2 regions of the Leifsonia sp. GW821-FHT13C09 genome follow, and region 2 is predicted to be linked to the other one. Evidence: predicted binding sites of a transcription regulator. Region 2 holds the regulator's gene; the other holds the start of a gene.

Region 1 (11,789 bases), on a different contig from region 2:
AGGTCCTCGACGCCGCCGCCGCCAACGGCCGCCGCGTCGCCCTGCTCGGCCGCTCGATGGTGCGCAACATGACCATCGCCGCCGAGCTCGGCTACCTCAAGGTGCCCGAGGGCGTCCTCATCGACTACAAGAAGGCCGCCGACCTCCCGGACGACGAGATCGTCTACATGTCGACCGGCTCCCAGGGCGAGCCGATGGCGGTGCTGGCGCGGATGGCGAACCTCGACCACCAGATCGAGGTCGGCCACGGCGACACGGTGATCCTGGCCTCCAGCCTCATCCCGGGCAACGAGAACGCGGTCTACCGCGTCATCGACGGCCTGACCAAGCTCGGCGCCAACGTCGTGCACAAGGGCAACGCCAAGGTGCACGTCTCCGGCCACGCGGCCGCGGGCGAGCTGCTCTACTGCTACAACATCCTCAAGCCCCGCAATGTGATGCCCGTGCACGGCGAGTACCGCCACCTGGTCGCCAATGCGCGGCTGGCGATGGACACCGGAGTGCCGGAGAAGAACACGATCATCGCCGAGGACGGCACGGTCATCGACCTGCGCGACGGCGTCGCCCGCGTGGTCGGCCAGCTCGACCTCGGCTTCGTCTACGTCGACGGCTCCAGCGTCGGCGAGATCACCGACGCCGACCTGAAGGACCGCCGCATCCTCGGCGAGGAGGGCTTCATCTCCATCATCGTGGTGGTGGAGGCCACCAGCGGCCGCATCGTCACGGGCCCGGAGATCCACGCCCGCGGCTTCGCGGAGGACGACGCGGTGTTCGACGCCGTCAAGCCGAAGATCGCGGCGGCCCTCGCCGACGCGGCGCACAACGGCGTCCGCGACTCGCACGCGCTCTCGCAGGTGGTCCGCCGGACGGTCGGCCGCTGGGTGAACACCAGCTACCGCCGCCGCCCGATGATCGTGCCGCTCGTCATCGAGGCCTAGGCCGGAGTATCGGTCCTTACATGTAAGATGGAATTCACGTGTCGCCGGGGGTCGGCGCACGCGAATGAAAGGCTGCATGTGGGGGTTGTGCGACGCTGGGTCTTCCCGGCGATCCGAATCGTGATCGTGGCGACGATCGCCGTCGCGCTGGTGAAGCTGGCGTTCTTCCCGAGCGGGGAGTCGCGGGCCTCGGATCCCGCGACCCCGACCGGCCAGCTGGCCGATCCGGTCACGACCGTGGAGACCGGCACGATCGTCAACGACGTGACGGTCTCCGGGTCGATCGTCGCCGACGACGCGGTCCCCGCACGGGCGACAGCGGCGGGCACCGTGAACAAGGTTCAGGCGACGGTCGGCAAGCCGGTCGACGCCGGGGCCGTGCTCTTCGACATCCGGGTCGAGACACCGCGCGACCCGGTCCTGGAGACAGGGCCGGACGGCACGCAGACACTGACAGAGCGCAAGCCCGTTATCAGCTACACGGAGGTCACCGCGCCGATCGCGGGCGTGCTGAGCGAGCTCCCGGTGCTCGCCGGGCAGAACGTCGCGATCGGCGACCCGGTCGCCTCGGTCGCGCCGCCGAGCTTCTCCGTGTCGGCGACGCTACCGGCCGAGCAGCAGTACCGCCTGATCTACCGGCCGACGGAGGCCACGGTCACCGTGAAGGGCGGCCCGGCCCCGTTCACGTGCACCGGGTTGACCATCACGACGCCGCCCGCGACCGCGTCGAACGCCGCGCCGAACGCGGAGCCCGGAACGAGCGGCGGCGGCGCCGGCGACTCCACCACGACCGTTCGCTGCGCGGTTCCTGCCGAGGTAACCGTGTTCGCGGGGCTGAGCGCCGATCTCACGATCTCCGCCGGTCGCGCGGAGAACGTGCTCACGGTGCCCACGACCGCGGTCAAGGGCTCCGCCGAGAAGGGCATCGTCTACGTCCCCGGCGAGAAGGGCGGCGACCCGAAGGAGGTCGAGGTCGCGCTCGGGCTCACCGACGGCACGTCCGTCGAGGTCGCAGGCGGCCTCAAGGAGGGCGACTCCGTCCTGCAGTTCGTCCCGGGCGCAGCGACACCGGAGGGCGGCTGCGTGCCGATGGGCAATGGCGGGATGATGTGCTCAGGCTCCGACCCGGCAGCCGGACTGTGACGGCCCTGCTGCGCCTGAGCGGGGTCACCAAGACGGTCCGGGTCCCGGACGCCGAGCCGCTCACGATCCTGCACGGCGTCGACCTGGTCGTGGAGGCGGGCGAGCGCGTCTCGGTCGTCGGCCGCTCCGGGTCGGGCAAGTCGACCCTGCTCAACCTCCTCGGCCTCCTGGACTCCCCGAGCAGCGGAGAGTTCGAGTTCGAGGGCGTCCCAGTCGAGCGGATCGGCGGCCGCGCTCGCGATCTGCGCCGCGGCGCCGACGTCGGCTTCGTGTTCCAGCAGTTCAACCTGCTGTCGGGCCGCACCGCGCTCGAGAACGTGATGACCCCGCTGCTCTACGCGACGGGCCGGCGGTTCTGGAAGCGCAGGGTCCTCGCCACCGAGATGCTCGAACGCGTCCGACTCGGCCACCGGCTCGACTCCCTCCCCGAGGTGCTGTCCGGTGGCGAGCAGCAGCGCGTCGCCATAGCCCGGGCGCTCGTGCGCGGGCCGCGCCTGATCCTGGCCGATGAGCCGACCGGGGCGCTGGACGTGGAGACCGGGTCCACCGTGATCGACCTGCTGGAGGACGTCGCCGCGGAGAACGACGCCGCGCTGGTCGTCATCACCCACGACCCGGCCGTGGCCGCGCGGTCGGAGGTCCGCTACCGGCTTGACGCAGGACGCCTGCACGCCGCGACCGCGGAGGTGGCCGCGTGAACGCGCTCTCCGCCCTGTGCGGCGCGATCGTGGAGGCCTGGCAGGTGCTGCGCATCCACCGCACCCGGGTGCTGCTGTCGCTGATCGGGGTGGGCATCGCCGTGTGCGCACTCAGCTCGGTCGTCGGGCTGGCGAACATCGTCGAGCAGGGCATGCGCGAGAACGACGAGCGCTACGGTGGCCGTCCCGCGCTGATCTCGGCGAGTCCGGGCGTGGAGGGCACGACGAGCGGAGAGCGTCTCGAGGCGGCGTGGGCCACGATCGTCAAGCGCCACGACATCCGCCACTCTTCGAAGGTCGGGGGCGCTTCGCTGCCCGTCCAGTTCCGCGACGGGGTGACGTCGGTCATGACCCAGACCGTCGATCCGGACTACGCGACGATGCACCGCACCGTCGTGATGGAGGGTCGCTGGTTCCAGCCCTCGGATGACGAGCTACTCGCGCCGCCGATCGTCGTCAACGAGCAGTTCTGGCAGCGGCTCGGCATGCCGTCGCTCGCCGCGCACCCCACCGCGACCGTGCTGAACGGCGACACGAAGGTCACCGCCGTCGTCGTCGGCGTGCTGAAGGCCCGCAATTGGAACGACGACCCGAGCGCGTTCATCCTGAACTCCGGTGTCGACCGACTGGTCGCACCCGACCCGCTCGGACCGCTGTCGACCTCGTTCGAAGCCTGGGTGCCTCCCGAGCTCGCGACACCCCTGGTCACCGCGATCACCGCCGAGTTCGAACAGTCGTTCGGCCGTGACGCGGTCCACGTCTCGCGGACGGACTACATGGCCGACCGGACCGAGGACCCGCTCCTCTACCTCAAGCTCGGCGTCGGTGGCATCGCCGTCCTCATCCTCCTGCTGGGCGCGCTCGGTCTTGTCAACATCGCGATGGTGACGGTGCGCCACCGCATCCGGGAGATCGGTGTCCGCCGCAGCTTCGGTGCGACGAGCGCGCGGATCTTCTTCGCGGTGATGATGGAGAGCGTCGTCGCCACGCTGGTCGCCGGTGCGTCGGGCGTGGCGCTCTCGGTGCTGGTTGTGAAGAACCCGTGGGTGGAGGAGCAGCTCGGCCGCGGAATGATCGCCGACATGCCGCCGTTCCCGGTGGAGGCCGCCGTGCTCGGGCTGGTCGCGGCGACCGCAGTCGGGGCGCTCGCGGGACTGCTACCGGCGCTCGTCGCGGTGCGGGTGAAGGTCATCGACGCCATCCGCTATTGAGCGCGTACCATCGTCACTCTCTCTGTAACCCGCGCGAAACACACCGGCGAGTAGCGTTCAGCCATGACAGGGTTCCGGATCCGCCCGGCGAGCGGAGAGGATGCGCGCATCCTCTCCGACATGCTGGTGGAGGCGGCGAACTGGAACGCCGCGCGCGCCCGTCCGCGCGTCGCGGTGCTGGAGGACCCGTCCGTCCTGCGCTACGTCGCGGGCTGGAAGCGGCCGGGGGATTTCGGCTGCGTCGCGGAGGACGTCCACGGCGCCGCGGTCGGCGCCTGCTGGGCCCGGCTGTTCCCTGCCGACGCGCCCGGAAAGGGGTTCGTCGCCGTCGGTGTGCCGGAGCTGACCCTCGGCGTCAACGCGCAGTGGCGCGCGCAGGGTGTCGGCCGCGCGCTGCTCCAGGAGCTCGGGAGGCTGGCCGCCGGCTCCGGCGCCAACCGGCTGAGCCTGAGCGTCGAGCGGGCGAACTTCGCCCAGCGGCTCTACGTGAGCGAGGGCTACGTGACGGTGCAGTCGCGCGCGACGGCCGACACGATGGTCCGCGCCGTGCGCTGAGCGCCCGGTCAGTCCTCACAGCCCGCGCGTCGCCGCCGATTTTCCCCAATCTCAGCGCGTGATCCGTCCCCCTGCCGGGGGTCCGAAGTAGCGTTGAACCTATGGCTACGAGCACCAAGTCGACTTCGTCCGCCCGGGGGTCCGGCCGCGGCGGCTCGACGGCGCGCAAGACGGCCGCCAAGACCCCGACGAAGACGCAGACCCAGAAGACCGTCGCGTACCCGGCCGCCGACGACGCGCCGAGTCCGCTCGTCCGCGCGTGGATGGGCCTGGCGCACCTCACCGGCGGCGCGTTCCGCGCGCTCGGTCCGGAGAAGCTGAGCAAGGAGGAACGGCGCGACGGCTTCCCGTTCTTCCTCGTGCTGCTCGCCATCGCCGGCGTCGTCGTCGAGTGGTTCCTGATCAACGACCAGGTCGCGCGCACGCTCGACTCCTGGACGTTCGGCCTGCTCTTCGGCCGGGTCGCGTTCGCGCTCCCGGTGATCATGGTGATCTTCGCCGCGTGGCTGTTCCGCCATCCCAGCTCCGTGCACGACAACACGCGCATCGGGATCGGCCTCGGCATCCTGCTGCTGATGATCTCCGGGCTCTGCCACCTGTTCAGCCACCATCCGTCGCCCACCGACGGGGTCGCCGCTCTCGCCCAGGCCGGCGGGATGCTGGGCTGGCTGATCGCCGCCCCGCTCTCCTGGCTGATCACGCCCTACGGGGCCGCGGCGATCATCATCCTGCTGCTGATCCTCAGCCTCTTCATCATCACCAAGACGCCGCCCAACAAGCTGCCCGCCCGCATCCGTGAGCTGTACGCCTACCTGTTCGGCGCCCAGCTGCCCACGGAGGAGGAGCGTCAGGAGGCCAAGGACGAGCGCAAGAACCAGCACACCGAGCAGGTCGAGCTCGACGGCCTGGACGAACCGGAGGGCGAGACCGCGTTGCCGTGGTGGCGGCGCAACAAGTCGCAGCGCGAGGAGGACCCGGACTACGAGGCGCCCGCCGACCTCACCGACGTGTTCGGCACGCCCGCGCGCGGCAAGGGCGAGTTCGCGTCCGTCCTGGAGCCGGACCCGGCGAGCGACCACTACAACACCGAAGTGCTCAGCGAGCTCGCCCACGCGGAGAGCGTGCTCCAGCGCTTCACCGGCGAGGTGCCGCCGACCGCGGCCGCGGCGCCCCTCGTGCCGACCGCGCCCGCGGTGCTGCCCGGCTTCCAGGCCGGCGCCGACGACTTCGACGAGACCGTCGCGATGGACGAGGGCGAGGCGCAGCCGACCGCGCCCTACAACCTCCCCTCGGCCACAATGCTCTCGGCGGGCACGCCCGCGAAGATCCGTTCCAGCGCCAACGAGGAGATCGTCGCCGCGATCACCGAGGTGCTGACCCAGTTCGGGGTCGACGCCAAGGTGACCGGGTACTCGCGCGGCCCGACCGTCACCCAGTACGAGATCGAGCTCGGCCCCGGCGTCAAGGTCGAGCGGGTCACCGCGCTCAGCAAGAACCTCTCGTATGCGGTCGCGAGCAACGAGGTCCGCATCCTCTCGCCGATCCCGGGCAAGTCCGCGATCGGCGTCGAGATCCCGAACAGCGACCGCGAGATCGTGTCGCTCGGCGACATCCTCCGCTCCCCGGCGGCGGCCAAGAGCGTCCACCCGATGACCATCGGCGTCGGCAAGGACGTCGGCGGCGGCTTCGTGGTCGCGAACCTCGCCAAGATGCCGCACCTCCTGGTGGCCGGCTCGACCGGCTCCGGAAAGTCGAGCTTCGTCAACTCGATGATCACCAGCCTCCTGATGCGCGCGAAGCCGTCCGAGGTCCGGATGGTGCTCATCGACCCGAAGCGCGTCGAGCTCACCATCTACGGCGGCGTCCCGCACCTCATCACGCCCATCATCACGAACCCGAAGAAGGCCGCCGAGGCCCTGCAGTGGGTCGTCAAAGAGATGGACATGCGGTACGACGACCTGGCCAGCTTCGGGTTCCGGCACATCGACGACTTCAACAAGGCCGTCGTCAACAACGAGATCGTGCTTCCGGAGGGAAGCGAGCGCAAGCTCAAGCCCTACCCGTACCTGCTCGTGGTCGTGGACGAGCTCGCCGACCTGATGATGGTCGCCCCGCGCGACGTCGAGGACTCCATCGTCCGCATCACCCAGCTCGCGCGCGCCTCCGGAATCCACCTGGTGCTCGCGACGCAGCGTCCGTCGGTGGACGTCGTCACCGGCCTCATCAAGGCCAACGTGCCGTCACGCCTCGCGTTCGCGGTGACCAGCGTCACCGACTCGCGGGTCATCCTCGACCAGCCGGGCGCCGACAAGCTCATCGGCCAGGGCGACGGCCTCTTCCTGCCGATGGGCGCCTCCAAGGCGCTGCGCGTTCAGGGCGCGTGGGTGAACGAGGATGAAATCCAGAAGGTCGTCGACCACGTCACCCGCCAGGCCCGGCCGGAGTACCGGCAGGACGTCACCGCGGGCGCGGAGAAGAAGCAGATCGACTCGGACATCGGCGACGACCTGGAGCTGCTGCTCGCGGCGGCCGAGCTCGTCGTCTCGTCGCAGTTCGGCTCCACGTCGATGCTGCAGCGCAAGCTGCGGGTCGGCTTCGCCAAGGCGGGCCGGCTCATGGACCTCCTGGAGTCCCGCGAGATCGTCGGTCCCTCCGAGGGCTCGAAGGCCCGCGACGTGCTCGTGACCGCGGAGCAGCTGCCGCAGGTGCTGGCGCGGCTGCGCGGCGAGGAGCCGCCGGCGCGTCCTGCTGCCGCGCCCGCACCGGCCGCACCGCCCGCGGCCGACGCCCACGACGACGGCGACCGCTACGGAGCCGACCCTGTCGCGGCCATGACCGAGGGCTATCCTGAGGTGGACGGCGACTCGGACGAGGACGCCTGGCAGCTGACCGGCAGGGAGTAGACCGCGATGTCGGTGCCCGACACGCCTCCGCCGGCCGCGGCGGACGGCAGGACGAACCGCGCGAGCAACTGGAACGTGCCCAACCTGATCACGGTGGTGCGTATCCTCCTCGCGCCGGTGTTCATCTGGATGCTGCTCGCCGACGCCGGCCACGACGGCCCGCTGCGATGGACGGCGGCGGTGCTGTTCGTGCTCGCCATCGCCACCGACGGGGTCGACGGCGCGATCGCACGCCGCAACAACACGGTCACCGACCTCGGCAAGCTGCTCGACCCGATCGCCGACAAGGTGCTGACCGGTGGCGCGCTGGTGTCGCTCTCGATCCTGAACGAGCTGCCGTGGTGGGTCACCATCGTCATCCTCGTGCGCGAGATCGGGATCACCGTCTACCGGTTCGTCGTGATCCGCCAAGGCGTCATCGCGGCCTCCCGCGGCGGCAAGATCAAGACCGTCGTGCAGTCGGTCGCGATCTCGTTCGCATTGTTCCCGCTCTGGACGATCTTCGGCGACTGGATCTTCTGGGTGAACGGCATCCTGATGACCGCGGCCGTGATCCTGACCGTCGTGACGGGCTTCGACTACCTCTGGCAGGCCTACCGCGGCCGGAAGGCCAAGCGTGCCGGGGCCTGACGACGTCGCCGCGGCCGACCTCACCTTCCGGGTGGTGCGCACGCTCATCGAGCGCCGCCTGACGGTCGCTGTCGCCGAGTCGCTGACCGGGGGAGGCCTCGCGGCCGAGCTCACGCGCGTCCCCGGGGCTTCGGCGGTCGTGCTCGGCGCGGCGGTCGTCTACGCGAGCGAGCTCAAGCACACCCTGCTCGGGGTGGACGCGGGCCTCCTGGAGCGCGAGGGGCCCGTCGACCCGGAGGTGGCGCGCCAGCTCGCGGCCGGAGTGCGGGAGCGGCTCGCCGTCGCCGGGCGCCCCGCCGACCTCGGCGCCTCGACCACCGGGGTGGCCGGCCCGGAGCCGCAGGGCGGCCGCGCGGTGGGCACGGTCTACGTCGGCGTCGCGTCGGCGGCGGGAGTCCGCTCGGTCGAGCTGAGGCTGGCGGGGGACCGGCAGTCGATCCGCTCGCAGACCGTCGCCCGGGCGGTGCGCGAACTGGCCGTCGAGCTCGGGATCGTCGAGCGCTGACACCCGGGAATAGCCAGTGTTTCCATTGGGTTACACCTCGTTGCATTCACAACGAAAGCCCAGTCGTCGCGGATATCGTGACTGACATGGATGCGGTACAGTTGGCATCCATTCGATACGTCGGCAGGGTAGAAGAAGGAGGCTCCGAAATGATTCTTGTACGTCAGGAAATCGGCGACGTGCTCAGGGACTTCCGCCTGCAGAAGGGCCGCACCCTGCGTCAGGTCGCGAGCAAGGCGAGTGTCGCCCTCGGCTACCTCAGTGAGGTCGAGCGCGGCCAGAAGGAGGCCTCGAGCGAGATCCTCGCCTCGGTGGCCGACGCGCTGGAGACCCCGGTCTCCGTCATCATGCGCGAGGTGGGAGACCGCATCGCGGTGCTCGAAGGTCTCGAGCCGGTCATCCCCGACACCATCCCCGACGACTTCGTCTCCGCTCTGGACGCGAACCTCGTCTCCCGCTGAACCATCCACGACATTCCCGAGAGCGCCCCGCACGATGCGGGGCGCTCCTCGTTTAAGGTGAACCCATGAAGTTGAGCGAGTTCCAGCGCGCCGTCGTCGACGAGTTCGGCTCGGGCTACGGACAGGCGCTGCTGACCGACCTCGTGCTCGGGGAGCTCGGCGACCGCACGGCGCAGGAGGCGCTGAACGCCGGCATTCCGGCACGCGACGTCTGGCTCGCGCTGTGCCGCGAGACCGGCGTGCCGCAGTCGCACTGGTACGGCGCGGGCAAACCGGCGCCCAAGCGCTGAAGCGCCCTCGCACCCGCGCGCCATTCGTGCCGAATGTCGCGAAAGCACCCCGCAAACCCCACATTCGTGCCGAATCGCGTCACGACCCGTTCGGGACATTCGTGCCGAATGTCGGGAAAGCGGCGCGCTGCGTCGACATTCGTGACGAATGTGCGGGCGACACGCCGGAGAGGAACGCTCGAAGATATGTTCGGAACTGGGTAAACTCCTGCACAGGCAGCAATCGAAAACGAGTTGTCCACGGATCCGTCGTCGGCAGCTTGAGTGTCGGCGGTCGGCCATACAGTCGAACTCGTCAGCGAAGCCCACGAAGGAGAACCGCAATGCCATCACCCGCAGACCGCGAGAAGGCGCTCGAGACCGCACTCGCCCAGATCGACCGTCAGTTCGGCAAGGGCTCGGTCATGCGACTGGGCAGCGACGAGCGCGCCCCCGTCGAGGTCGTCCCCACCGGGTCGATCGCACTGGATGTCGCCCTCGGCATCGGGGGTCTGCCCCGCGGCCGCATCGTCGAGATCTACGGTCCGGAGTCCTCCGGTAAGACCACGCTGACGCTGCACGCTATCGCCAACGCCCAGCGGGCCGGCGGCATCGCGGCCTTCATCGACGCCGAGCACGCGCTCGACCCGGAGTACGCCCGCAAGCTCGGCGTCGACATCGACGCCCTCCTCGTGTCGCAGCCCGACACCGGTGAGCAGGCGCTCGAGATCGCCGACATGCTGGTCCGCTCCGGCTCCATCGACCTGATCGTCATCGACTCGGTCGCCGCGCTCGTGCCGCGCGCCGAGATCGAGGGCGAGATGGGCGACGCGCACGTCGGTCTCCAGGCCCGCCTCATGTCGCAGGCGCTGCGCAAGCTGACCGGTGCGCTGAGCTCCACGAACACCACGATGATCTTCATCAACCAGCTTCGCGAAAAGGTGGGCGTGTTCTTCGGCAGCCCGGAGACCACGGCCGGTGGCAAGGCGCTCAAGTTCTACGCCTCCGTCCGCCTCGACATCCGCCGCATCGAGACTCTGAAGGACGGTACCGACGCGGTCGGCAACCGCACCCGCGTCAAGGTCGTCAAGAACAAGATGGCGCCGCCCTTCAAGCAGGCGGAGTTCGACATCCTCTACGGCGTCGGCATCTCGCGCGAGGGCAGCCTCCTCGACTTCGGTGTGGAGCACGGCATCGTCAAGAAGTCGGGCGCCTGGTACACGTACGAGGGCGACCAGCTCGGCCAGGGCAAGGAGAACTCGCGCAACTTCCTCATCGCGAACGCCGACATCGCCGCCGAGATCGAGCACAAGATCCTCATCAAGCTCGGCGTGATCGCGGACCCGAACGCTGCCGCAGCACCCGCGGAGGCGGACAACGTGGACTCGCTGGAGAAGAAGCTGCAGGCTCGTAAGGGGGCGTGATCAGCCGGCTCGACGTGAGTGATGCGAGCGACGGCAGCTGCGGGAGAAGAATGAGGAGGGGATGTCATGGTGGTGAGGTTTCCCTCTGAGGCTTCGGACTCCGGGAGCGAGCATGTGGCTCCGGTGACGCCATTGCGTCGTCCGGGCGCGAAGCGGGAGCGGGCGGTTGAGCGTGGGGTGGTCGAGCCCGGGGTGGTTCGGCCGGTGGCTGAGCTTCCGGGGGCTCAGGAGGTCGCGGCTCCCGGTGATGGTGGGACGTCGGAGCGGTGGAACAACACGTGGGCGGCCGAGCCTGCGCGGCGTTCCGATGCTCGCAACGTGTCCGACCCCGCCGCCGCGTCTGACGCTGCCGTCGCGTCTAACACCGCCGCGTCTAACACCGCCGACGCGTCCTGGGTCGAGGATGAGGAGACCGAACGGCTCGCCCGCAAGGCGTCGGGCGTCACCATCCGGCAGCTCGCGCGGCGGGGGATGTCGCGGTGGGAACTCGAGCAGCTGCTCACCAAGCGGGAGATCGCTCCGGAGGTGTACGGTCCCGAGCTCGACCGGCTCGAGGCGATGGGCGTGATCGATGACGCGTCGCTCGCCGCCACCCTGGCGTTCACGCAGCACAGCCGCAAGGGACTCGGGCGGTCGGCGATCGAATTGGACCTCAAGCGGCGGCACATCGCTCCCGAGCTGATCGAGGAGGCGCTGGCCGACATCGCGGACGAGGACGAGCTGGAGCGGGCGACCGAGCTGGCCGTCAAGCGGATCGGGCAGCTCTCGTCGTACGACGACGAGACGGCGCGCCGCCGGCTCCACGGGTTCCTCGCGCGCAAGGGCTACGACTCCTCCGTGGTGCGGCAGGCGATGGACGCGGCGTTCGCGACGCGCGGTCGACGCGGCGGAGTGCGGTTCCAGTAGGCGCGAACGGGGGTCGGACGCTCGTTCGATTCCGGCCCCGGTCGAACGTAGAATCGTACGCATCATGAGCACCATCGAGTCGAGCACCGCCGAGCTGAGCACAGCCGAATTGAGCACAGCCGAGCACTCCCGCGTCTTCGAGCCGT
Region 2 (11,789 bases):
GGCGACATCCAGCCGCCCCTGCCGGACGTCGTCCGCCAGCCCGGTGGAGCCGCTCGGCGACGGTCCGAGCCGGAGGTCGACGGCGGGGTGCCTGCGGCGGAACTCGCCCATGATCCCCGGGAGGTCGATGGAGGTCAGATTGGTGAAGATCCCCACCCGGACCACACCCCGCAGCGGTCCGTCGCCGGCCGCGAGGTCACGCAGCCGCTCGACCGACTGGAGGCCGACGCGCGCCTCGGCGAGCGCGGCCTCCCCCGTGCTCGTGAGGGTGACGCCGTGCGCGTCGCGCTCGAACAGCCGGGCGCCGAGCTCGCGCTCCAGGGCGGCCACCCCGGCCGAGACGGTGGACTGGGCGGCGAAGACGCGCGCGGCCGCACGCGTGAAGTTGAGCTCCTCGGCAACGGCCACGAAGTACTCGAGCTGACGGGTGTCCATGCGACCATGTTCTCGATCGTCTTGACCGATCGCAACCATCGCCTGCCTTCGTTGGACACGATTGCCGCTCGGGGCGGAGGATGTGGGCATGTCGATGAAAGCCCCCGCCACCCTCCCGCGCTCCGCGACGACGCCTTCGGCCGCACGGCCGTGGCGTCTCCGTCACGGCGCCGGCTTCTGGATCGTCGCCGCGGCGTTCCTCGCCGTCATGGCGTTCTCGACCATCCCCACCCCGCTGTATGCGCTGTACCAGCAGCGGAACGGCTTCCCGACCTGGGTCGTCACGGTGATCTTCGCGGCGTACGCGGTCGGCGTGATCGCGAGCCTCTTCCTGATCGGCCACCTGAGCGATTGGGCCGGCCGGCGCCGGATGGTGCTCGTCGCGATCGTGCTGGAGATCGTGGCGGCGGCAGTGTTCCTGGTCTGGAACGACGTGAGCGGCCTGATCGTCGCCCGCCTGATCTCCGGCGTCGGCGTCGGGGCGCTCACGGCGAGCGCGACGGCGCATCTCGGCGAGCTGAGGTCGGTCGCCCGACCGGCAGAGGGGTCGCGGCTGGCGAGCACGGTCTCCACGGTCGTCAACACCGGCGGCCTGGCGCTCGGACCGTTGATCGGCGGCGTGTTCGCGCAGTTCCTGCCCGCGCCGCTGCTGCTGCCGTACGCCGTGTTCCTGGTGGTCCTGGCTCTGGCCGCGCTGGCGGTCGCCCTGGTGCCGGAGACGGTGGAGCGCGCGGAGGAGCGCCCCGCGTACCGGCCGCAGCGCATCTCGGTGCCCGCGGCGTCCCGCGGCGCGTTCTCCGCCGCCGCCGTCGCCGCCTTCGCGGGCTTCGCCGTGTTCGGCCTGTTCACATCGCTTGCGCCGAGCGTCCTGGCCGGGACCTTCCATGTCGCGTCGCACCTCGTCGCCGGCGTCGTGCCGTTCTCGGTGTTCGCGGCGTCCGCGGTGTCGCAGATCGTTTTCGCACCGTTGCGGTCGCGCACGACGCTGATCGTCGCCGTGCCGCTCGTGGTCGTCGGCCTCGCGGGATTGGCGGTCGGCGTGCTGGGCGACTCGCTGCCGGTGTTCCTGGTCGCGGGCGTGCTGGCCGGCGCGGGGGTCGGGATGCTGTTCCGGGCGTCCATCCTGGTCGCCGGCTCGCTCGCCGCACCCGAGCGGCGCGGCGAGGTGCTGGCGGCGATCTTCCTGATCGCCTACATCGGGCTGGCGTTGCCGGTGCTGCTGGTCGGCGTCGCGCTCACCCTCTGGCCGCTCGTCCCGGTGCTGGTGGGGTTCGTCGCGATCGTTGCGGTTCTGTCCGTCGTCGCCGTCCTCCGCATGCTCCCCACGGCCGCCTGACCCCGCCCGACCGCCACCGTTCGCGCCCGGTGGCCGCCCATCGAGTACGCGCATAATCGGTCAGAAGCCGCCGAGTAGCCAGATTATCCGCGTACTCGCGTGTCAGGGGCCGGCGGTGAGTTGGACGCGGAGGGAGTCGACCCGGGTCGCGATCGCATCGTCGGCGGCCCAGCGCTGTGCGAGCCGGGACAGGATGGCGTTCAGCTCCTCGGCGGTCAGGCCCGCGGCGAGCGTGAGCCGCACCACGAGCTCGTCACCGGCGAGGCGGTAGTCCGGGTCGCCCGCCGCCAGCTCCACGTCGAGCACGCCGAGCTCGGACGCGATCGACGCCCGGAACGCCGTCACCACGACGGGGTCGCGGTGGCTCGGCAGCCAGGGCTGCCCCTGCGCGAGCGCCCAGACCGCGGGCCGCCGCAGGACGAACTCGGTCTCGGAGGTGGGGTCGAGCACCAGCAGCTCGGTCTCCTCCGACGCGGCGGCGAGCGCTGCGCGCGGACCGGCGGCCGGGACCGGTCGCGCCAGCGGATTCCAGGCCTGCATCGCCGTCACCGACGAGAACACGGGAAGGACGCGGCGCCCGTCCGGGCCCGCGACGGTGACGAGGGACAGCTCCTGGGTCTTGTCGACCGCGAGCCCGGCGTCGCTGACGCCCTCCTCGCCCAGCTCGGCGACGAGCGGGATGAGGAGGCGCACCGCGCGCACGGCGTCCACCACGGCCTCGGCTCCGACCTCGCCCGCCCGGAACGCGGCGAGCGCCCCGAGCAGTTCGGGAGGCGCGGACCCGTCGTCGTCACCGAACGGGTTGTCGTCGAACTCGCGGCCCGCCCAGGGCTGCCCTGCGGAGTCACCGGGTGAGGCGGCGAATCCGGCGAGCGTCGCCGCGAACCCGGCCAGCCGGTCGGCGCCAGTGGAGGTGGGGCCGGGCGAGGCAGATCCGGAGGACGGCTCCCTGCGACCGCCCTCGGGCCCGCGGTCGCCCTCCTCGGGCTCAGTCGCCGGCGACATCCAGCGCCTCGGGCAGGGTGAACGCTCCGGAGTAGAGCGCCTTGCCGACGATAGCGCCCTCCAGTCCCAGCGGCACCAGCGCGCGCAGCGCGGCGATGTCGTCGAGGCTGGAGATGCCGCCGGAGGCCACCACCGGTCGCTCGGTGCGCTCCATCACCTGGCGCAGCAGGTCCAGATTCGGGCCCTTGAGCGTGCCGTCCTTGGTCACGTCGGTGACGACGTAGCGGGCGCAGCCGGCCTGCTCGAGGCGGTCCAGCACCTCCCACAGGTCGCCGCCTTCGCGCGTCCAGCCGCGCGCCGCGAGCGTCGTCCCGCGCACGTCCAGGCCGACCGCGATCGCCTCGCCGTAGCGGGCGATCGCGTCGGCCGCCCACTCCGGGTTCTCCAGCGCCGCCGTACCGAGGTTGACGCGGGTCGCGCCGATCGCCAGCGCGTGCTCCAGCGACGCGTCGTCGCGGATGCCGCCGGAGAGCTCGATGTTGACGCCGTCGGTCTGGTCGATGACCTTCTTCAGGAGGTCGCGGTTGTCGCCGCGGCCGAACGCGGCGTCCAGGTCGACCAGGTGGATCCACTCGGCGCCGGCGTCCACCCATTCGGCGGCGGCGTCGACCGGGTCGCCGTAGCTGGTCTCGCTGCCGGCTTCGCCCTGCGTCAGTCGGACGGCCTTGCCGTCGGCGACGTCGACGGCGGGCAGCAGTACGAGCTTGGGAGATTGCGTGAGTTCGCTCATGTCGGTGTGGGTTTCCTCTGTCGGGGTCGTTCGGGTCCGCGTGACGGACGGGGATGGCGCTAGAGCGAGCCGATCCAGTTGCGCAGCAGCTTCAGGCCCGCCTCACCGGACTTCTCCGGGTGGAACTGGGTCGCGGTGAGCGGCCCGTTCTCCACCGCCGCCACGAAACGCGAGCCGTGCTCGGCCCAGGTCACCCGCGGCTGCGGGAACGGACCCGTGGCCTCCAGCGTCCAGTCCTGCGCCGCGTATGAGTGCACGAAGTAGAAGCGCTCGTCGCGGATGCCGTCGAACAGCACGGAGTCCTCCGGCGCCTGGACGGTGTTCCAGCCCATGTGCGGGACGACGTCGGCGCGCAGCCGGTCGACCGTGCCCGGCCACTCGCCGAGCCCTTCGCTTTCGATGCCGTGCTCGACGCCGCGCTCGAACAGCACCTGCATGCCGACGCAGATGCCGAGCACCGGTCGTCCGCCCGCGAGCCGCCGGTCGATGACCTCGTCGCCGTGCGAGCGGCGCAGCGCGTCGATGACCGCGGCGAAGGCGCCGACGCCGGGGACGAGGAGTCCGTCGGCCTCCTGCGCACGACGGCGGTTGCCGGTGAGCTCGACGTTCGCGCCGGCGGCCTCCAGCGCCTTGACCGCGGAGTGGACGTTGCCGGTCCCGTAGTCGAAGACGACGACGTCGGGTGCGCTCACAGCGCGCCCTTGGTGGAGGGGATGCCGGACACCAGCGGGTCGAGTGCTTTCGCCTGGCGGAACGCGCGCGCGAACGCCTTGAACTCGGCTTCCGCGATGTGGTGCGGGTCGCGGCCGCCGACGACCGTGACGTGCACGGTCAGCCCGGCGTTGAACGCGATCGCCTCGAAGACGTGCCGCACCATCGACCCGGTGAAGTGGCCGCCGATCAGGTGGAACTCGAACCCGGTCGGCTCGCCGCCGTGCACGAGGTAGGGGCGTCCGGAGATGTCGACCACGGCCTGCACGAGCGCCTCGTCGAGCGGGACCAGCGCGTCGCCGTAGCGGGAGATGCTGGACTTGTCGCCGAGCGCCTTCTTGATGGCCTGACCGAGGACGATCGCGACGTCCTCCACCGTGTGGTGCACGTCGATGTCGGTGTCGCCGCTCGCGCGCACCGTCAGGTCGGTGAGCGAGTGCTTGGCGAACGCGGTCAGCAGGTGGTCGTAGAACGGGACCGACGTGTGGATGTCGGACTTCCCGGTGCCGTCGAGGTCGAGGCTGAGCTCGATGCTCGACTCGCTGGTCGCGCGCTGAAGCTGGGCGGTCCGATTCGTCATGACTGCGAGCTTACCGACTGGGCGCCGGCCGTCGCGGCTCCGGAGGGGCGGCCGAGAGCGCGCAGCGCCTCCAGGAACGCGGTGGTCTCGGTCTCGGTGCCCGCGGTGACGCGCAGGTGGTTCGGGATGCCGACGTCCCGGATGAGGACGCCCCGCTCCAGGAGCGCCTCGAACACCGCATGCGGGTCGTCGACACCCCCGAAGAGCACGAAGTTGCTGCCGCTGCGGTGCGGGAGGTAGCCGAGCTCGGCGAGCTCCACGACGAGCCGGTCACGCTGCGTCCGGATCTCGCCGACCATCGCGAGCATCTCGTCCGCATGCGCGAGCGCGCCGAGCGCTGCCGCCTGCGTCAGAGCGGACAGGTGGTACGGCAGGCGTACCAGCCGCAGGGCGTCCACCACGGCGGGATCGGCGGCCAGGTAGCCGACGCGCGCGCCCGCGAACGCGAACGCCTTGCTCATCGTCCGCGAGATCAGCAGCCGCTCGCGCCCGGGGAGCAGCGTGAGCGCCGACGGCTCGCCCTCCGGCATGAACTCCGCGTACGCCTCGTCCACGATCACGATGCCGCGCGCCGCGGCGTAGACGGCCTCGACCGTCTCGAGCGACAGCGGGGTCCCGGTCGGGTTGTTCGGCGAGCAGAGGATGACGATGTCCGGGTCGTGCTCGCGCACGGCGGCCGCCGCGGTCTCGGGGGACAGTTCGAAATCGTCGTCGCGTCCGGCAGCGATCCAGCTCGTGCCGGTGCCGGAGGCGAGCAGCGGGTACATGGAGTACGTCGGAGCGAAGCCCAGGAGGCTGCGCCCGGGTCCGCCGAAAGCCTGCAGGATGTGCTGGAGCACCTCGTTGGACCCGTTCGCGGCCCAGAGCTGCTCGGCCGTGAGTCCGTGCCCGAGGTACCGGGCGAACGCCTCGCGCAGCTCGGTGAACTCGCGGTCGGGGTAGCGGTTCACCCCGGTCACCGCGACGGCGACCCGCGCGACGATGTCGGCGGCGACGTCCTCCGGAACCGGATGCGTGTTCTCGTTCACGTTCAACGCGACGGGCACGACCTTCTGCGGCGCCCCGTACGGAGTGCGGCCGCGCAGGTCGTCACGGATCGGAAGATCGGAGAGAGAAGTCACCCTTCAATGGTAGTCAGCGCCGCTGGGCGCTTCCGCCGTGTGACGCCCCGGGGCGCCCCCTCCGCGACCCGACACCCGCCGCGCCACTGCGCCCCGCAAAAGGGAGAACCGGCCCGAATCTCCTGCCGTACCCCCTTCCGCAGGAGTTTGCCCGGCCAGTCGCACCAAATCTCCTTCACCCAGGGGTGGCGCTGTCGCGGCGGACCGTGGAGGTGGTATCCCCCGCCCCGCAGGAAAACTCGCCCGAATCTCCTGCCGAACCCCCTTCCGCAGGAAATCGCCCGGCCTGTCGCACCAAATCTCCTGCCTTGGCGGCGGCCTGGGGTGGTGAGGAGTGGGGGGCGGTAACCACCTCGCTCACGCGGGGCAGCTACGCGGCGCTAGGCAGGTTGGCGATGTCCCCCACGTTCTTTCCCCCCCTTGGTCGGCAGCGCCGGCGGTTCTGACGCGCCCGAGCCCCCCCTACTTCTCGTACCGCGTAGGAATCGCCAACTGCTGCCCCGGCGTCACAACCGCCGACGACAACCCATTCAGGCTCACCAGCTCCGCGATCACATCGCGCGGGTCGGCCTTGGGCGCGATCCGCGACGCCACCGACCACAGCGAGTCGCCCGACTGGACCGTCACGTAGTGGAAGGTCACGTGCGTCTGCTCGCCGGTCGCAGCCGCACCCCCGCCGTTGAGCGCGAACACCATCGCACCGATCACGATCGGCAGCGCCACGAGCATCGTCAGCACGACGCGCCCGCGCCGCGTGAGCCGCAGCCGAACACGCCCGGCCGCCTGCGCGCCACCCACCTCGACGTTGTTCATACCAACGCTGTGAATCACTGCTGTGCTCATCGTGACCTCCAAAGGCTCCGGTCGAAGCTCTGTTCCGAATATATCTTCGAATGTTCGAGACCGCAATCCTCGGGCCGGCGAAAAAACCCGCACGTATTTCGAGACACACTCGAACACATGTTTGTCGGGCAGCCGTACTGTGGATACAGTTTCGATTGTCTGGACGTAAGACAACCAGGCACCACCGACATTCGGTTCCCCCGGGTGCCGGCGACGGTCACGAAGGGACGAGCGTGTCGAACGAGAACCAGGCTCCGCGCACGCGGCGCCGCAAGAACCTCAGCGAGAAGCAGCTCGCCATCCTCGACGTGATCCAGCGGTCGGTGAGCCAGCGCGGCTACCCGCCGAGCATGCGCGAGATCGGCGACGCCGTCGGCCTCTCCAGCCTCTCGTCCGTCACCCACCAGCTCAACCAGCTCGAGCTCAGCGGCTACCTCCGCCGCGACCCGAACCGGCCGCGTGCGCTGGAGATCCTCATCGACCTGCCGTCGGCCACCCCCGACTTCGAGAGCCAGACCCCGGTCGGCGACGCCGCGATGGTACCGCTCGTCGGCCGCATCGCCGCCGGCGTCCCGATCACCGCCGAGCAGCAGGTGGAGGAGGTGTTCCCGCTCCCCCGCCAGCTCGTCGGAAACGGCGAGCTCTTCATGCTCAAGGTGATCGGCGAGTCCATGATCGACGCCGCCATCTGCGACGGCGACTGGGTGGTCGTCCGCGCGCAGAACACCGCGGAGAACGGCGACATCGTCGCGGCCATGCTCGACGAGGAGGCCACCGTCAAGGTGTTCCGCCAGCGCGACGGCCACACCTGGCTGCTCCCCCGCAACTCCAACTTCGAGCCGATCCTCGGCGACTACTCCACAATCCTCGGCAAAGTCGTCGCCGTCCTCCGCGCCGTCTGACCCGAGACGTGACTAGTTGCGGGAATCGCCACGGCGATTTCCGCGATTAGTCACGTCTCGGCTGCGGAGGGGTGGGGTCAGGCCCAGCCGAGTTCCTGGAGGCGGGCGTCGGTGAGGCCGAAGTAGTGGCCGATCTCGTGCACGAGGGTGACGCGCACTCGCTCGCGGAGCTGCTCGACCGTCTCGCATGACGCCTCGAGGTTGTTGCGGAACAGCGTGATCCGGTCCGGCAGCTCCCCGAACCCGTAGACCCCGCGCCGCGTCAGCGGATGGCCGGTGTACAGCCCGTACAGCCGCGGCCGAGCGCCGGGCGGCTGATCCTGGATGATGAAGGCCACGTTCTCCAGCGGCCGCACCATGTCGTCAGGCAGACCGTCGAAGACGTCGTCCACGAGCCGCTCGAACTCGTCGTCCGCGATGCGCACCATGCGCTCATCATCCCCGAACGGCAGAGGCCGCGCTCCCCCGTCCGCGGAGAGCGGAACAGGGGTAGCGCGGCCTCGGCCGGCGCGAAGGTCAGGCGTTCACGCCCACGCGCTCCCGCACGTCGCGCGTCGCCGCGATGATGTTGCGCAGCGAGGCCACGGTCTCGTCGTAGCCGCGGGTCTTGAGCCCGCAGTCCGGGTTCACCCAGAGCTGACGGCCCGGGATGGCGCTGAGCGCCGTCTCCAGCAGCTCCGTCACCTCGGCGACCGACGGCACGCGCGGCGAGTGGATGTCGTAGACGCCCGGGCCGATCCCGTGCTCGAAGCCGGAGCGCTGGATGTCGTGCACGACCTCCATGCGGCTGCGGGCGGCCTCGATGCTGGTCACGTCCGCGTCCAGGTTGCGGATCGCGTCGATGACCACGCCGAACTCCGAGTAGCAGAGGTGCGTGTGGATCTGGGTCGCGTCCGCCACCCCGGAGGTCGCGAGCCGGAACGACCCCACCGACCACTCCAGGTACCCGGGCTGGTCGGCGCGCTTGAGCGGCAGCAGCTCGCGCAGGGCCGGCTCGTCCACCTGCACGACGCGGATGCCCGCGGCCTCCAGGTCCGCGATCTCGTCGCGGAGCGCCAGGGCCACCTGACGCGCGGTCTCGCCGAGCGGCTGGTCGTCTCGCACGAACGACCACGCGAGGATCGTGACCGGCCCGGTCAGCATGCCCTTGACCGGCTTCTCGGTCAGCGTCTGCGTGTAGGTCGACCAGTCCACCGTGATCGGCTTCGGCCGCGACACGTCGCCCCACAGGATCGACGGGCGCGTGCAGCGCGACCCGTACGACTGCACCCAGCCGTTCTGGGTGACCGCGAAGCCGTCCAGGTTCTCGGCGAAGTACTGCACCATGTCGTTGCGCTCGGGCTCGCCGTGCACGATCACGTCCAGGCCGATCTCCTCCTGGAGGTCGACCACGCGCTTGATCTCCGCCTGCATGCGGCCCAGGTACTCCGCCTCGTCGATGACGCCCTTGGCCAGCTGCGCGCGCGAGCGGCGGATGTCCGCCGTCTGCGGGAACGACCCGATCGTGGTGGTCGGCAGGAACGGCAGGTGAAGCGCCTCGTCCTGCGCGGCCTGCCGGTCGCCGTACTCGCCGCGGCGGAAGTCCGCGCGGGTCAGCGCGGCCTCGCGGGTGCGCACGGCCTCGACGCGCACGCCCGGTGCGGCGGCACGGTCGGCGAGCGCCGCGGTCGCCGCGGTCAGCTCGTCCTGCACCGCCTCGTGGCCGTCCACGATCCCGCGCGCGAGCACGGCAACCTGGCCGACCTTCTGGTCGGCGAACGCGAGCCAGGTCTTCAGCCGGGCGTCGAGGTCCGGCTCGTCCTCGACATCGTGCGGGACGTGCTGCAGCGACGTGGACGTCGACACGGCGACATCGGGGCTCAACGAGAGCAGCTCGGTCAGCTTCCCGAAGGCGGCCTCCAGGTCGCCTCGCCAGATGTTGTGGCCGTCGATCACGCCGCCGACGAGCGTCTTGCCGGCCAGGCCGGTTCGGGCGGCTGCGTCGAGGCCGGTCGGGATGGCGCCCTTCACCAGGTCGAGGGAGATCGCCTCCACCGGAGCCACGGCGAGCACCGGGAGGGCGTCGTCCAGGCTGCCGTACGGCGCAGCGACGAAGATCGCCGGGCGCTCGGTGGCGCCGCCCAGCTCGGCGTAGGCCGCACGGGTGGCCTCGAGGACCTCCGTGCGCGGCTCCTCGATGCTCTCGGAGACGAGCGCGGGCTCGTCCAGCTGCACCCACGGCGCGCCGGCGGCGGCGAGGCGGGCCAGCAGCTCGCGGTAGACCGGCAGCAGGTCGCCCAGCCGCGACAGCGGGCGGAAGCCCTCCGGCGCCTCGTCGCTCGGCTTGCTCAGCAGCAGGAAGGTCACCGGGCCGACGATCACCGGGCGCGTGACGAACCCGGCGGCGCGGGCCTCCTCGAACTCGCGGACGATGCGGTCGGACGCGAGCCGGAAGTCCGTCTCCGGCCCGATCTCCGGCACGAGGTAGTGGTAGTTGGAGTCGAACCACTTGGTCATCTCCAGCGGCGCCTTGTCGCCCTCGCCGCGGGCGATGGTGAAGTAGCCCGCGAGATCGACCGAGCCGTCGGCCGCGGCGAGGCCGGCGAACCGGGACGGGACGGCCCCGACGGTCACCGCGGCGTCGAGCACCTGGTCGTAGTAGCTGAAGCTCTCCGGGATCGCGGCGTCGTCGCGGCCGAGGCCGAGCGCGGCCAGCCGCTCGCGGGTGGAGGCGCGCAGCGCGGCGGCCGTGGCCTCCAGCTCGTCAGCCGTGCTCTGCCCGGCCCAGAACGCCTCGACGGCCTTCTTGAGCTCGCGGCGCCGGCCGATGCGCGGATAGCCGATGATGGTGCCCACCGGGAAGGCGGGACGTTCGGTGGTGGTGTCGGTCATGCGGGGTCGCCTGCTTTCTGCGAGGTGGCGGAGGTGGTGGAAATGGTGGAGGGGGTCGGATCCAGCAGCCCCACCCTCTCGAGGACCGAGAGGACGGCGCTGTGCTGGTTGAACGTGTAGAGGTGGATACCCGGAGCGCCGCCGTCGAGCAGCCGCTGGGCCAGGCGCGCGGTCCAGGCGATGCCGAGCTCGCGGCGGCCCTCGTCGTCCGGTTCGACCTCGAGCTGGATGGCGAGGTCGCTCGGGAGGTCCTCGCCGCTGAGCTCCAGCATGCGGGCGAGCCGCGCCGGCGAGGTGACCGGCATGATGCCGGGCAGGATCGGGAACGTCACACCGGCGTCCTTCGCCCGCTGCGCGAACGAGAGGTAGTCCTCGGCGTGGAAGAAGAGCTGGGTGATCCCCAGGTTCGCGCCGGCCGCCTGCTTGGCGAGGAGGGCGTCGATGTCCTGCGACACGGTACGCGACGGGTGCCCGTGCGGGAACGCCGCGACCGCGATCTGCACGCGCTCGCGATGCGAGAGCACGGCCTGAGCCGGGAGCCCGGGCACCGGCAGGGCGCCGTACGGGACGCGCTCGGCCTGCACCCGGTGAATGAGCTGGACGAGCTCGGAGGAGCTCTTGATGTCGCCGAGCCCGTCCTCCCCCGGCGCCAGCCCCGCGGGCGGGTCGCCGCGGATCGCGAGGAAGCGCCGGATCCCGGCGTCGAGGAACTCGCGGATGAGCCGGTTCGCCTCGGCGTGCGTGGAGCCGACGCAGGTCAGGTGCGCCATCGGGCTCACATCGGTGCGCTCGAGGATGTAGCGCAGCACCTCCAGCGACGACGCGCGCGACGAGCCGTTCGCCCCGTAGGTCACCGAGATGAAGTCGGGACCGGCGGCGGCGAGGCGGTCGATCGTCGCCGGCAGTGCGGCGGCGGCGCGTTCGTTGCGCGGCGGATACAGCTCGAATGAGAACCGCGCGTCGGTACAGTCCATGGTCCCTCGGGTGTCGATCAGCGTCACGGGCGCCCTCGCTCCGCCGGCGGAGGCCGTCGAAAAGGGAGGGGGCGGGCGGGTGCCGGGCTCGGCTGTCGCACCACGTCAGCGGTCGCCCGCTTCGGTTGTGGAGACACAGTAACAACGACGAAGGCCGGGCGGAACCCACTGCGTCATCTAGTGACACAGAGGGGCCCGCCCGGCCTTCAGGCCGGTACTCGTCCGCTCTAGATGTACTGACCTCGACCGTTGTTGATTCGGTCGATGGGGGCGTGGCCTGC

The links. Region 2 encodes LexA, which represses DNA repair genes until DNA is damaged. Its sites were predicted from a motif close to TCGAACANNTGTTCGA; they were not measured.
Region 1: a site for LexA is predicted at 9,513-9,528, ahead of recA (recombinase RecA). Genes of this name have one in related genera too.

What each region holds. Positions count from the first base shown of each region.
Region 1 covers NZ_JBXAPS010000003.1:5,858-17,646, reverse strand. The annotation lists gene AC1ROW_RS11470 (ribonuclease J) at 1-938, shown strand, start outside; gene AC1ROW_RS11465 (efflux RND transporter periplasmic adaptor subunit) at 1,017-2,081, shown strand; gene AC1ROW_RS11460 (ABC transporter ATP-binding protein) at 2,078-2,779, shown strand; gene AC1ROW_RS11455 (ABC transporter permease) at 2,776-3,990, shown strand; gene AC1ROW_RS11450 (GNAT family N-acetyltransferase) at 4,054-4,545, shown strand; gene AC1ROW_RS11445 (FtsK/SpoIIIE family DNA translocase) at 4,647-7,448, shown strand; gene pgsA (CDP-diacylglycerol--glycerol-3-phosphate 3-phosphatidyltransferase) at 7,455-8,078, shown strand; gene AC1ROW_RS11435 (CinA family protein) at 8,065-8,583, shown strand; gene AC1ROW_RS11430 (helix-turn-helix domain-containing protein) at 8,733-9,044, shown strand; gene AC1ROW_RS11425 (DUF3046 domain-containing protein) at 9,110-9,334, shown strand; gene recA (recombinase RecA) at 9,658-10,737, shown strand; gene AC1ROW_RS11415 (regulatory protein RecX) at 11,056-11,643, shown strand; gene miaB (tRNA (N6-isopentenyl adenosine(37)-C2)-methylthiotransferase MiaB) at 11,708-11,789, shown strand, end outside.
Region 2 covers NZ_JBXAPS010000001.1:29-11,817, reverse strand. The annotation lists gene AC1ROW_RS00060 (LysR family transcriptional regulator) at 1-435, opposite strand, end outside; gene AC1ROW_RS00055 (MFS transporter) at 524-1,771, shown strand; gene AC1ROW_RS00050 (SseB family protein) at 1,874-2,776, opposite strand; gene priA (bifunctional 1-(5-phosphoribosyl)-5-((5-phosphoribosylamino)methylideneamino)imidazole-4-carboxamide isomerase/phosphoribosylanthranilate isomerase PriA) at 2,760-3,506, opposite strand; gene hisH (imidazole glycerol phosphate synthase subunit HisH) at 3,566-4,198, opposite strand; gene hisB (imidazoleglycerol-phosphate dehydratase HisB) at 4,195-4,797, opposite strand; gene AC1ROW_RS00030 (histidinol-phosphate transaminase) at 4,794-5,918, opposite strand; gene AC1ROW_RS00025 (LysM peptidoglycan-binding domain-containing protein) at 6,381-6,731, opposite strand; gene lexA (transcriptional repressor LexA) at 6,995-7,663, shown strand; gene AC1ROW_RS00015 (metallopeptidase family protein) at 7,741-8,091, opposite strand; gene metE (5-methyltetrahydropteroyltriglutamate--homocysteine S-methyltransferase) at 8,180-10,534, opposite strand; gene AC1ROW_RS00005 (methylenetetrahydrofolate reductase) at 10,531-11,508, opposite strand.